One region of the Pseudomonas sp. Lz4W genome, then DNA from elsewhere that is predicted to be linked to it. Evidence: predicted binding sites of a transcription regulator. Region 1 holds the regulator's gene; the other holds the start of a gene.
The links. Region 1 encodes sigma-54, which starts transcription at its own class of promoters, with help from an activator protein. Its sites were predicted from a motif close to ANTGGCATNNANNTTGCTNT; they were not measured.

Region 1 (7,146 bases):
TCAGGCCTACGCCGTAACCATTCAGTACCATGCGCCGCAAAACCGCATTGTGCTGATCGACAAGGCCAAGGTCATCAACGACGGCAACACCACCGAAGGCGAGAAGATCGTCTATGACACGGTGAAACAGGTCGCAAACGCCGGACGCGCCAATGGCTCCACAGTCACCGCACCACGCCCGCGCATCGACATGGTGATCCAGCCGAAGAAGAAAACCGACCAGCAGAAGGCCCAGTAATGGCAACCCTCAAAGCCCAGCATTTGGCTAAAAGCTACAAGAGTCGCCAGGTGGTACGTGATGTCAGCCTGTCAATCGACAGCGGGCAAATCGTGGGTTTGCTCGGCCCTAACGGTGCAGGCAAGACCACATGCTTCTACATGATTGTCGGCCTGGTCCAGGCTGACCAGGGACGCGTACTGATCGACGACCTGGATGTCAGCCACCAGCCCATGCACGGCCGCGCACGCGCCGGCATCGGTTACCTGCCCCAGGAAGCCTCGATCTTTCGCAAGCTTTCGGTCGCCGATAACATCATGGCGATCCTCGAAACGCGCAAAGAACTCGACAAGGCCGGTCGTCGCAAGGAACTCGAAAGCCTGCTGCAGGAGTTCCACATCAGCCACATCCGCGACAGCCTCGGCATGAGCCTGTCCGGTGGTGAGCGACGCAGGGTCGAAATCGCCCGGGCACTGGCAACCGCCCCGAAATTCATCCTGCTCGACGAACCCTTTGCCGGCGTTGACCCGATATCTGTGGGCGACATCAAGCAAATCATTCATCACCTCAAGGCCAAGGGCATTGGCGTACTGATCACCGATCACAACGTCCGTGAAACCCTCGACATCTGCGAAACCGCCTACATCGTCAACGATGGGCAGTTGATAGCCGAAGGTGATGCTGAAACCATTCTGGCCAATGAATTGGTCAGAGAAGTGTATCTGGGCCACGAGTTCCGCCTGTAAGGCCAGATGCATCGCGAATTTCCGGGCGCCAAGGACAGCAAAAAGTCGTCACGACTTTTATTACCTTGGTGCTCTAGGCAAACGCACCGGTTTCAGGCATATAATTTGCTTATGTTTGGCGCTCACGCGCCTTGGTAGTGGATGGCGCCATGCGCGCCGGCGAATAAGGTCTTAAGCCCCAGCCATGAAACCATCGCTAGTCCTGAGAATGGGCCAGCAGCTGACGATGACACCGCAGCTGCAACAGGCCATCCGCCTGCTCCAATTGTCGACCCTGGACCTGCAACAGGAGATCCAGGAGGCTCTGGAATCCAATCCGATGCTCGAGCGCCAGGAAGACGGCGACGACTTCGACAATTCAGATCCTTTAGCCGACAACATTGAGCAAAAACCCAACAGCGACATCCAGGAACCTTCCTATCAAGAGTCCGCGCCTACTGTGGACAACCTGGAAGAAGGCGACTGGAGCGAACGCATTCCCAATGAGCTACCCGTCGACACAGCCTGGGAAGACGTTTATCAAACCAGCGCCAGCAGCCTGCCCAGCAACGATGATGACGAATGGGACTTCACCACCCGCACCTCGGCCGGTGAGAGCCTGCAAAGTCACCTGTTGTGGCAACTGAACCTGGCACCGATGTCCGACACCGACCGACTGATCGGCGTCACCCTCATCGACTGCATCAACAACCAGGGCTATCTCGACGAAACTCTCGAAGAGATCCTTGAGGCGTTCGATCCCGAGCTGGACATTGAACTCGATGAAATCGAAGCCGTTCTGCACCGTATCCAGCAATTCGAACCGGCCGGCATTGGTGCGCGCAACCTGAGCGAGTGCCTGCTGCTGCAATTGCGCCAGCTACCGGCCAACACGCCCTGGTTGAACGAAGCCAAGCGCCTGGTAACCGATTACATCGACCTGCTGGGCGCCCGCGACTACAGCCAGCTCATGCGCCGCATGAAGCTCAAAGAAGACGAACTGCGCCAGGTCATCGAACGGGTACAGAGCCTTAATCCACGTCCGGGGTCGCAGATCGAATCCGGCGAAGCCGAATACGTCGTGCCTGACGTGATCGTTCGTAAAGACAACGAACGCTGGCTGGTCGAGCTTAACCAGGAGTCGGTACCGCGCCTGCGGGTCAACCCGCAATACGCAGGATTCGTTCGTCGTGCCGACACCAGCGCCGACAACACCTTCATGCGCAATCAGCTGCAAGAAGCGCGCTGGTTCATCAAAAGCCTGCAGAGCCGCAACGAAACCCTGATGAAAGTGGCGACCCAGATCGTGGAGCATCAGCGCGGTTTTCTGGAGTATGGCGACGAGGCAATGAAACCTTTGGTACTGCATGACATTGCAGAAGCCGTCGGCATGCACGAATCAACCATTTCCCGGGTCACCACCCAGAAATTCATGCATACCCCGCGGGGCATTTATGAATTGAAGTACTTTTTTTCCAGTCACGTCAGCACCTCCGAAGGGGGTGAATGCTCGTCCACTGCGATACGCGCCATCATCAAAAAACTGGTGGCGGCTGAAAATCAGAAAAAGCCGTTGAGTGACAGCAAGATCGCTGGTTTACTGGAGGCACAAGGTATTCAGGTGGCCCGTCGCACCGTCGCCAAGTACCGCGAATCCTTAGGGATAGCGCCTTCGAGCGAACGCAAGCGTTTGATGTAAGCCACGGGCCACAGCGTTTCAGTGGCAGGCTGGTCGGCCTGCCACTTTATGCAATGGCAACAGAAGGAGAAACTGCATGCAAGTCAACATCAGTGGACAACATCTGGAAGTCACCCAAGCGCTCCGCGACTCGATCAACGAAAAATTCGCACGGCTGGAACGTCACTTCGACAAGATCACCAATGTGCAGGTGATTCTCTCTGTTGAAAAACTAAAACAGAAAATCGAGGCCACCCTCAACATTCACGGTGGCGAAGTTGTCGCCAATGCCGTCGATCCAGACATGTATGCGGCCATTGACAGCCTCTACGACAAGCTTGATCGCCAACTGAAAAAGCATAAGGAAAAGACCCAAAGCCTGCTCCAGGGCGCCACGGGTCGTTAATACTCCATAACCATGATTCGACTTGAAAATATCCTGACCCCCGGCCGTTCCTTGGTGAACGCGCCGGGCGGCAGTAAAAAGCGCGCACTCGAACAAATTGCCACCCTGATCAGCCGCGAAGTGCCGGGTCTGGAAATGCAAGATGTCTTCGAGAGCCTTATTGCCCGTGAAAAACTGGGATCCACCGGTTTTGGTAACGGCATCGCCATCCCCCATTGCCGCCTCAAGGGCTGCGAGTCGCCTGTCAGTGCCTTGCTACATCTTGACGCTCCCATAGATTTCGACGCCATCGATGGCGCGCCGGTCGACCTGTTGTTCGTTTTGCTGGTGCCAGAAGCTGCTACCGACGCACACCTGGAACTGCTGCGGCAGATCGCCAGCATGCTCGACCGCAAAGATGTGCGTGAACGATTACGCAGCGCACCCAGTAACGAAGCGCTGTATCAGGTTGTTCTGGACGTACAGAACGGTTAATTATCATGCGCCTAGTCATTGTCAGCGGACGCTCCGGCTCCGGTAAAAGCACCGCCCTCGCCGTCCTCGAAGATAACGGTTTCTATTGCATCGACAACCTGCCCGCCGGCTTGCTGCCAGAGCTGGCGGAACGTGCACTGATTCATACTGAACTGGCACAGCCGCTGGTGGCGGTATCGATCGATGCGCGAAACCTGCCAAGCCATTTGTCACGCTTTCCGCAATTGCTTGAAGAAGTGCGCAACCGGCATATCCAGTGCGATGTTCTGTACCTCGACGCCGATGAAGAAACCTTGCTCAAGCGCTTCTCGGAAACCCGTCGGCGGCATCCACTGAGCAGCGCGAGCCGTTCACTGGCCGAGGCCATTCGTGATGAGAGCCAGTTGCTCGGGCCCATTGCCGACCTTGCCGACCTGACGATCAACACCACCAATCTGAACCTGTATCAGCTGCGCGACACCATCAAGCTGCGCCTGCTGAACAAGCCTGAACCCGGCACCGCCTTTCTGGTCGAGTCGTTTGGCTTCAAGCGCGGCATGCCGGTCGATGCCGACCTGGTATTTGACGTGCGTTGCTTGCCCAACCCCTACTGGAAGCCCGAACTGCGCGAGCTGTCAGGGCTGGATCAGCCCGTTGCGGATTACCTGGCAGCGCAGCCTGATGTCGAAGAGATGTTCCAGGACATCTCCAGCTACCTGCTCAAATGGCTACCCCGCTTCGCCGCCAGCAACCGCGCCTATGTCACCATAGGGATCGGCTGCACTGGCGGTCATCACCGCTCGGTGTATCTGACCGAGCGACTCGGCAAATGCCTGCAACAAACTCTGAAGAATGTCCAGGTTCGCCACCGCGACCTTACTTGAAAGGATCAACCCCGCGATGCCTGCACTGGAAATTGAAATCATCAACAAGCTGGGCTTGCACGCTCGGGCATCCGCCAAGTTCGTAGGCATAGCCGGACAGTTTCCATGCCAGGTAAGAGCAGGACGTACCGCAGAATCCATGGTCGATGGTAAAAGCATCATGGCCATGATGATGCTGGCCGCTGGCAAGGGCACAAAGATCCACCTCAAGACCGAGGGCGAACAAGAGCAGGAAGCACTGGATGCACTGGTCAAACTCATCAACAACTACTTTGACGAGGGCGAATAGCCAATTGCAGGAGCGCCGCTAGACGCTCCCCCGGCAGTTTGCAGCGTTTACCCCAACGCCGTATCCATCACCATCATCAAGCAGAACCCGACGCATAACCCCAGGCTTGCAAGCTTCTCGTGACCATTGCGCCGCGACTCGGGGATCACTTCTTGCGTCACCACCAGCAACATGGCTCCGGCTGCCAGCGCCAGGCCCAGTGGCAACAACACCTCGGCCAAATTCACCAGCCAGGCACAGAGCAGCGCAAATACCGGTTCGACCAGACCGGAAGCGGCGCCAATCAGGAATGCCTTGACCCGCGACATCCCGGCACCCGCCAACACTAATGCGATCACCAGACCTTCCGGCACATCCTGCAGGGCGATGCCCATCGCCAGGCTATCGGCATCCGGCATGCCTCCCCCTGCCGACACCCCGACCGCCATTCCTTCAGGAATGTTGTGCGCCACAATCGCAATGACAAACAACCAGATACGTGGCGCAATCAGCGGCTCGCCAGGCCGGTTGAGGAACATCTCCGGCCCCGCTCCGCTGACCTTGCGATCGAGCAAAAACAGACAGAACGCTCCCAGCAGGATGCCCGCGCTGACCAGCCCGCTCGACGCCCATGATGACAACCCCAGGCTTTGGGCCGACGCAATGCCGGGCACAACCAGCGAGAAAGCCGTGGCTGCCAGCATCACCCCGGCCCCGAAGCCCAACAAGGTATCGCTCACCGCCACCGGCATTTTGCGGATGACCAGTACCGGTACTGCGCCTAAAGCGGTGCCCAGCGCGCAGAGCGATCCACCCTGCAACGCCCGCAACATTCTTGGCTCAAGGTCCAGCCAGAGCAGTCCCTTGGCCACCAACAAGGCCGTGCCCGCCAACAGCAAGAGCATGCCGAGGGCATAACGGAACATCCGCACCCCGCCGACTGCCAATATTTGCGTGCCCATAATCGGCCCGAATCCTTTTAAGTAGGCTCAGGCAATCGCTGCTTGATACCGGCGCGCCACTTCTGGCCAATTGATCACGTTGTAAAACGCATTGATGTATTCCGGACGGCGATTCTGATAGCGCAGGTAGTAAGCGTGCTCCCATACGTCGAGCCCCAGAATCGGGGTGTTGCCATTCATCAGCGGGCTGTCCTGGTTGCCGCTGCTTTCCACCACCAGGGTCTTTTGCGGGGTCACGCTCAACCATGCCCAACCGCTGCCAAAACGGGTCAGGGCGGCCTTGGTGAAGTTCTCCTTGAACAGTTCCAGGCCACCCAGTTGCTGATCAATCGCCTTGGCCAGCGCACCGTCCGGATTACCGCCGCCCTGCGGGCTCATGACTTGCCAGAACAGCGAGTGATTGGCATGTCCGCCACCCTGGTTGATGACTGCGGCCCGCAGCTTTTCCGGCAGTTGCTGAACTCCGGCGAGCAATTTTTCAACCGGCCACTGCGCCCATTCAGTCCCTTCCACTGCGGCATTCAGGTTGTTGATATAGGTCTGGTGATGCTTGGTGTAGTGAATCTCCATGGTTTGCGCATCGATATGCGGCTCAAGTGCGTCGTAGGCATAAGGCAAGGCAGGCAAGGTAAAAGTCATATCAATGTGCTCCTGGATGATGGCCGCTGACTGTTGAAAACCCGTGACCGGACTGCGCCACGGGTCTTTTGAGCAACAGATTGGAACGCGGGTATTCGCCGTGATCGCTGATGAAGTTCAAAAGCTCGACATAGGTTTTGCTGCTCTGACGCAGCGCTGCTTCTCGCAATGCCGGCCCCAGACGCGGGTTCTGCATGGTTTGCAACAAGCGCTGGTGAATGGCGCAGAGGTACTCGACGCTCTCCTCTGGCTGATTGAGGCGCAGATGCAAATCTGCCAGGTTGTGGTGCGAAATAACGCAGGCCGCCACCGCCTCATCGGCATCACTCCAGCGCTCGAGCAGTACCTGGGCCAGCGCAAGCGCTTGCAGATAATGCTCGCGGGCATCGACCAGCTCGCCCTCAGCGAAACAGCGATTGGCTCTTTCGATCGTGCGTTTCCAGTGCTCCATGTGAACCTCCAGGCGAGGGGTTAAACGCCGCCGGCTGTCAGCTTCTCGGGATCGAGCAAGACTTCAAGCTGGCTGCGTGGCAGATCTGTGTATTCAAGGGCAACGTCTATCACCGGGCGCCCCTGTTGATAGGCGGTCTTGGCTATTTCAGCGGCCTTTTGATAGCCAATGATCGGATTCAGCGCCGTCACCAGAATCGGGTTGCGCGACAGCGCTTCCTTTAGCTTGGCGTCGTTAACCTTGAAGCTGGCGATCGCCTTGTCCGCCAGCAAACGGCTGGAATTGGCCAGCAGTTCGATGCTGCCCAGCAGGTTGCGGGCAATCACCGGCAACATCACATTCAGTTCGAAATTGCCGGACTGACCGGCGATGGTGATCACCGTGTCATTGCCGATCACCTGGGCCGCAACCATGGCCGTGGCTTCAGGAATCACCGGGTTGACCTTGCCCGGCATGATCGAAG
Region 2 (7,146 bases), 1.0 Mb from region 1:
GCTGGACCGCAGGCGGGGTCTGCACTTCAGGCACCTGGCCTGCAGTTTCAGCCGTGCCCGCTGCCCCGCCAACCTGGCCACTGCCTGACAGCTCGCGCGATGGCGTGAGCGTGGACGTGGGGTTGGGCCTGGAAACAGGTTCAGAAACCTTGAGCCCGTCCAGGTTGAAGTCCACCAGCCATGCCGGCACTGGCACCCCCAACTGCGGGCCACAGCTGCGCAGACCAAACAGTAGCAACAGCAGCAGTAACAGCGGGATCAGCCACCACAACCAGCGCCACCACGACCGGGCCACCACTGGCACCGGCACCGGGGCGGGTGCCGGAGCAGGCTCGGCCAGCGGGGCAATCACCGGGGCAGGGGTAACGGGTGCTACCTGTGGCCGCAGACAGTACAGCGGGTCGAGGCCGTGGTCAGTGCCCGGACGACGGAAGCCCCAGAACGTCAGTACCGGTTTGCCGTTGACCAGATAAACGTAGTTCTCATCCGGAAATGGCAGCACGTGGGCCAGCAGCTTGCCGAACACCGTACGGTCTACCGAAGGTTTGTGGGCACTGTCGGGGTCGAGTTGTTCAGCACTGAGCTGATTGAGAAAAGACTGCAGCTGTTCCAGCTCGACAACGGCTTGAGCACGTTCCTGCGGGGTGGCGCTGGCCCAGGGAATCACATCGCCGGGTAGCTCGCTGTACCAGTCAATGTTGTCGCCCAGCTCATCGCTTTGAGGGATGGCCAGATGCGTTGCCATGTCAGGATTTTGGCAGCGAATCGCTTCGCGCAATTGCAGTGCCGCCCGATAGACTGGCTGACCGGTCTCACCCAGGGCAGTAAAAGCCCCGCTTTTGCCACTGCGAAGAAGTGCGCCGCGCATCCGTGCTCCGTGTTTTAAGTTCGCGCGGCAAAACCCGGACATGAGTCCGTACCGCTTCCTTGATTAGCTGGCGACAGTAATGTTTAAGGGCCATAGAGTCAAATGGCCATTATCTGGGGAGCCGTATTGGTTCAAAAAATGAGCGGTGGATCACCCTGGCATCGCGGGTGTCCCGGTGGCGGCCCGGGTTCCCAGGTCCTCGGCAAAGCGCAGCAGGTAGCCATCGGGGTCGAGCAGCAGGCAGTTGCGCTCACCGAACAACACCTCGTTGCTGCGGTACCAGCGCTCTTCAAGGGGTTTGCGCAATGTGTACCCGGCGGCTTCGAAACGGTCGATCAGGGCCTGGACGTCGGGGCATTTGATCGACAGGTTGATGCCTCGCCCGAAAGGCGCCTCCAGCGGCCCGACCCGCCAGGAGGAGGGTTCAAGATCATCCTGCTCCAGCATCAGCTGGCTGCCGTGATATGACAGAAACGCAAACTGATGCTCAGGTCGCTGGTACTCGATCTGAAAGCCCAGCACTGCGCAGTAAAAATCCAGGCTGCTGGCAAGGTCCGAGACGATCATCTCGGGGACCAGCCGATTCATCACCAACATACAAAAACGTCCTTGTTCATATGGGTAAACGCACCGCCTTGGCGCGTTATTCGGTCGGCGGCAGCAATCTGGCTTCCAGCTCGGCCACCTTGGCTTCCAGGCTTTCGAGGCGGGCACGGGTGCGGGCCAGAACCACCATTTGGCTGTCGAACTCTTCACGGCTCACCAGATCCAGCTTGCTGAAACCGCTTTGCAGCAAGGCTTTGAACTGGCTTTCGATTTCATTGCGCGGCAGCGCAGTTTCGCCACTGAGCACACGGGAAGCATGGCCACTCAGGGCGTCGAGGAGGTCTTTGGGCGCGAGCATGGGTAAGGTCCTGAAAAACTGATGGTGGCGAGTGTATCACGCAGTGTCCGGGCCCAATCTTCGGGGGCCTTCGCACGATTTTTGGGCGCCTGGCCTGCCGGGCACGCACTGTTTACGTGCACAAATGCCCTGCCAAATCAGGCCAAAAGCCATCAGCTATGGGTATCTCCCTGTAATTACTGACTTTTCCAGACATGGCAAGGTTTCTGCTTAGTTGGCTGTGACTCAGGCACTGATGCAGTAGCTGTGACCTAGGCAGTGCGGCAGGTGGTTCAGGGAAAGCTTTCGTCACCGGCGATTGAGACACGTGGAACAGCCTGAACAAGGCTGACGATGCGTTACAAAGCCAGACACTGCGCTTAGACTTGAGCCGGGTTTGTTTTCCTGGGGCAAGTCCACCAATTCGGGAGAAGTTTCATGAAGCTAGTCACCGCCATAATCAAGCCGTTCAAGTTAGACGACGTGCGCGAGTCGCTGTCTGAAATCGGCGTGCAGGGCATTACCGTTACTGAGGTCAAAGGCTTCGGCCGGCAGAAAGGTCACACCGAGCTGTATCGCGGCGCGGAATATGTGGTCGATTTTCTGCCAAAGGTGAAGATTGATGTCGCCATCGACGACAAAGATCTTGACCGGGTTATCGAGGCGATAACCAAGGCTGCCAACACCGGCAAGATTGGTGACGGCAAGATTTTCGTGGTCAATCTGGAACAGGCTATCCGCATCCGTACCGGCGAAACCGATACCGACGCAATCTAAGCCGCCATACCCCAACGCCCCAGGAGAAAACACTATGACTCTGCGTAAAATCGCAGGGCTCGGAGCCCTGCTGTCCGTCGTAATGCCAGGCCTGGCCATGGCGGCAGACGAAGTAGCGGCTCCAGTCCTCAATTCGGGCGACACCGCCTGGATGCTGACTGCAACGGCTTTGGTGCTGTTTATGACCATCCCCGGCCTGGCGCTGTTCTACGGCGGCATGGTGCGCTCCAAAAACATTCTTTCCGTGATGATGCAGTGCTTCGCCATTACCGGTTTGATCAGCATTCTGTGGGTCATTTATGGCTACAGCATCACGTTCGATACCACGGGCATGGAGCAGGGCGTCACCAACTTCAACTCGTTCATCGGCGGGTTCTCCAAAGCCTTCCTGGCAGGGGTGACTCCGGACAGCCTGACGTCCTCTACCGCACTGTTTCCGGAAGCGGTGTTCATCACCTTCCAGATGACCTTCGCCATCATCACCCCGGCACTGATCGTCGGCGCCTTTGCCGAACGCATGAAGTTCTCGGCCATGCTGATTTTCATGGGTGTGTGGTTCACCCTGGTGTATGCACCAATTGCCCACATGGTGTGGAGCGGTAATGGTGGCCTGCTGTGGGACTGGGGCGTGCTGGATTTCGCGGGCGGTACCGTGGTGCATATCAACGCCGGTATTGCAGGCCTTGTAGCGTGCATCGTGCTCGGCAAGCGCAAAGGCTACCCGAACACTCCGATGGCCCCGCACAACCTTGGCTACACCCTGGTGGGCGCCGCCATGCTGTGGATCGGCTGGTTCGGTTTCAACGCAGGTTCGGCAGCTGCCGCCAACGGCACCGCCGGCATGGCGATGCTGGTGACCCAGATCGCAACTGCGGCAGCGGCGCTGGGCTGGATGTTTGCCGAGTGGGTCACCCACGGCAAACCAAGTGCATTGGGGATCGCCTCTGGCGTGGTCGCCGGTCTGGTTGCCATCACCCCGGCAGCAGGCACCGTTGGCCCTATGGGTTCGATCGTGATCGGCCTGTCGGCGGGTGTGATCTGCTTCTTCTGCGCCACCAGCCTCAAGCGCAAGCTGGGCTATGACGATTCGCTGGATGCATTCGGCGTACACGGTATCGGCGGCATTGTCGGTGCCATCCTTACCGGTGTGTTTGCAGCGCCGGCCCTGGGCGGTTTCGGCACCGTGACCGATATCGCCGCTCAAGTCTGGATTCAGTGCAAAGGCGTTGCCTTCACCGTGATCTACACCGCGATTGTGACCTTCGTCATACTCAAAGTGCTGGATGCCGTAATCGGCCTGCGTGTGGCTGAAGAGGAAGAGGCAGTTGGCCTGGACCTGGCACAACACAACGAACGCGGTTACAACCTGTAACTGACGGTCAGAAAAATACCCGGCACGCCGGGTATTTTTTTGTCTGTAATGTGGCCTGATTCGCAACAATCAGATGACTTTTCCTGCTCCCATGTCCCGAGATCGGTTCGGCAATGATTTGTAGGATGATCACTTACAGCGCAACTCGACTATTAGCTGCTTTGCTTTTTTTTCCAGCGCGCTAGAATGCGCGCCGAAGGCCACAAAACTGTGTCCTGGCAGGACGAAGGCGGGGATGACCTCCAGACGCTTTCAAGGCCCAAGGGCCGGGCTGCCGGTTGCTCCAGCCAACACAGCGGAACAACTGGCACCGGACGTTCGGCAAGGTGCTTATTTGGGCGAGTGCCGCAATTGTTGCTGCGCTCGTAAAGTCCTCATCATTTTAATCAGTGGTGAGGCGTGAGCCGAGGTTTACCCAAGGCTACTTTTTCACCGGCGGCGGTCGACATTTGTCGCATCTGGTCTATATAACTAATCTGCTTTAAGTAAGTCATGGGGTAGAACATGAGCGACGACGATCTGGAAAATGATGACCTCGAAGTAGGTGACGAGGACGAAACCGAGGAAGGCCTGGAAGCGGCAGCCGAAGACGTTGCAGACGACGACAGTGGCGACGATGCTCCGGTTCCGGCAGCCAAAGGTAAATCCAAGGCTGCAGTGTCGATTGATGACCTGCCGAGTGTAGAAGCCAAAAACAAGGAGCGTGATGCTCTGGCCCGTGCCATGGAAGAGTTTTTGTCCAAAGGTGGCAAGGTGCAGGAAGTCGAGGCCAACGTGGTGGCAGACCCACCCAAGAAGCCTGACAACAAGTACGGCAGCCGTCCTATCTAAGGATTTATTGCCGGCTTGAAGAAAAAACCCGCCGTCGCTGCGGGTTTTTTTGTGTCTGCAGCCTTGGCCCATCTTCTGCAGGAGCGAGCTTGCTCCTACAAAATGTGTTTCAACACCGCCGGCAACTCACTCAGGCAGCCGATCTCGGCATCCGCAGCCTTGGCGCCTTCCCAGCGCTTGCCGCCGGGGTTGAACCAGATCGCGCGCATGCCCGCCTGCTGGGCTCCGGCAATATCATCACCGGGGTGATCGCCCACGTGCACGGCTGCCGCAGGCGAGATATTGCCGCCACGCACCAGTGCCTCGTGAAACAGGCGCGCATCCGGCTTGGCAATACCGATGTCTTCGGCGCACAGCACGAACTTGAAGTGATGCCCCAGGCCGATGCGCCGCACATCGGCGTTGCCGTTGGTCACCACGCCCAGGTTGTAATCCCGGGCCAGTATCGTCAGTACCGGCTCTGCCTGCGGAAACAGCTGCAGCGCATGCCGGGCCTCGATGAACACCTCAAATGCCTGGTCTGCCAGGGTTGCAGCGTTCATGTAACCCGCGCCCTGCAATGCATGGAATAACACCCGCCGGCGCAGCGCGCTGATTCGGTGACGCAATTGCGGCTCGTCGCTCAATACCTGCTGACGCAGTGCCTGAAACGCCGCAACGTCCAACGCGCCCACTTTTGGTGCATTGGCAACCAACCATTCGCGCAACCGGGTTTCAGCACTGACAATCACCGGCGCGGTATCCCACAGGGTGTCGTCGAGGTCGAAGGTAATCAACTCAATGGTCATTCATTGCCCTTACTGCGTTTGGCCCTTGGGTGGGCGCTGTCATAGACCGTTGCCAGATGCTGGAAATCCAGATGGGTATAGATTTGAGTGGTCTTGATGTCGGCATGCCCGAGCAATTCTTGCACGGCGCGCAAGTCCTGGGAGGACTCCAGCAAATGGCTGGCAAATGAATGACGCAACATGTGCGGATGCAGATTTTGCCCCAACTCGCGCTCGCCGGCGGCCTTGACCCGCAACTGAATGGCCCGCGGCCCAAGACGCCTGCCACGCTGACTGACAAACACGGCGTCATCCTCCGGGTTGGCCAGTGCCCGCAACGGCAACCACGCCTGCAGCGCCTCACGGGCCTTTCTGCCCACTGGCAGCACCCGGGTCTTGCTGCCCTTGCCGAGTACTTCAACCAGTCCGTCGGCCAGGTCGAGCTGATCCAGATTGAGCCCCGTGAGCTCTGACAGGCGCAGCCCCGATGAGTAGAACAGCTCCAGGATGGCCTGGTCACGCAGGGCCAGAAATTCGTCTTCAACCGCGCCCTCAAGCAATTGCAGAGCCCGGTCCGTGTCGAGGGTTTTGGGCAGGCGACGCTCGCCTTTGGGCGGCGCCAGGCCATTGGCCGGGTCGTGATCGCACAGGCCTTCACGATTCAGATAGTGATAGAGCCCTCGCACTGCCGACAACAAGCGGGCAATGCTGCGTGAGGACTGGCCTTGCTGATGCAGACGCGACACCAGTTGGCGCAGGCGCTGGATATCCAGTGCGCGCCAGCCGGCAATTGATTCTTTGCTGCAAAACGCCAGCACCTTGTTCAGGTCGCGGCGGTAGGCCTGCAGCGTATGGGGCGACACTTGGCGCTCACTGCGCAGGTGGGTGCAGTAAGCGTCCAGCTGTCGCTCCATGACTAACGTACCGGGCGCAGGGCGTTGGTGAAGCGCGGCAATACACGGCCCAGTACTTGCGCGATATAACCGAGGAACAGCGTGCCTACCGAGCTTTTGTAGTGCTGCGGATCGCGGCTGGCAAGGGCCAGCACACCATGCAGCCCCAGATGATTGAGGGCCACCACCGCGGTGGAACCAATCTCTTTGCGCTGCTCTTCACCGAACAAAAAGTCCAGTTCATGCTCACGCAAGCTGCCACTGACGGCCTTGCCTTCAGTCAGCAAGCCACCCAGGGCACGCTGAGCATCGGCGCTGCTGACCCAACGACCGACCGGCATGGGATTGTCACCAAACAGCACCAGGCTGACGAACGGCACCTGAAAGTCCTGACGCAGGCTGTCTTCGACGGCAATCACCAGCTCTTCAAGGCTGGTGGCGTCCATCAAGGCAAGGTTCAGGCGACGGGTTTTTTCGAACAGCCGATCATTGTCGCGGGCTACGTCCATCAACTGTGACAAACGATGACGCATCTCGATATTACGGCCACGCAACAGTTCCAGCTGTCGTTCTACCAGCGAAATCGTATCGCCGCGCTGGTGAGGAATCCGCAGCGACAGGAGCAACTCCTCACGCTGGCTGAAGAAATCCGGGTGAGCTTGCAGATAGGCCGCAACCGTCGCCGTCTCCGGGGTTTCAGCAGGCATTTCGAGATCTGCAGACTGTGGCTTGTCGGTCATCGTTAGCGCTCACTC

Region 2: a site for sigma-54 is predicted at 1,966-1,985, ahead of glnK (P-II family nitrogen regulator). Genes of this name have one in related genera too.

Annotation. Positions count from the first base shown of each region.
Region 1 covers NZ_CP017432.1:4,074,458-4,081,603, forward strand. The annotation lists gene lptA (lipopolysaccharide transport periplasmic protein LptA) at 1-238, shown strand, start outside; gene lptB (LPS export ABC transporter ATP-binding protein) at 238-963, shown strand; gene B195_RS18690 (RNA polymerase factor sigma-54) at 1,148-2,641, shown strand; gene hpf (ribosome hibernation-promoting factor, HPF/YfiA family) at 2,718-3,026, shown strand; gene ptsN (PTS IIA-like nitrogen regulatory protein PtsN) at 3,039-3,500, shown strand; gene rapZ (RNase adapter RapZ) at 3,506-4,363, shown strand; gene B195_RS18710 (HPr family phosphocarrier protein) at 4,380-4,652, shown strand; gene B195_RS18715 (ZIP family metal transporter) at 4,700-5,593, opposite strand; gene B195_RS18720 (superoxide dismutase) at 5,621-6,232, opposite strand; gene B195_RS18725 (hypothetical protein) at 6,234-6,683, opposite strand; gene B195_RS18730 (lyase family protein) at 6,704-7,146, opposite strand, start outside.
Region 2 covers NZ_CP017432.1:57,966-65,111, reverse strand. The annotation lists gene B195_RS00310 (SrfA family protein) at 1-868, opposite strand, end outside; gene B195_RS00305 (VOC family protein) at 1,019-1,465, opposite strand; gene B195_RS00300 (accessory factor UbiK family protein) at 1,512-1,772, opposite strand; gene glnK (P-II family nitrogen regulator) at 2,190-2,528, shown strand; gene B195_RS00290 (ammonium transporter) at 2,563-3,900, shown strand; gene sutA (transcriptional regulator SutA) at 4,405-4,731, shown strand; gene B195_RS00280 (HAD family hydrolase) at 4,827-5,519, opposite strand; gene xerC (tyrosine recombinase XerC) at 5,516-6,412, opposite strand; gene B195_RS00270 (DUF484 family protein) at 6,415-7,131, opposite strand; gene dapF (diaminopimelate epimerase) at 7,145-7,146, opposite strand, start outside.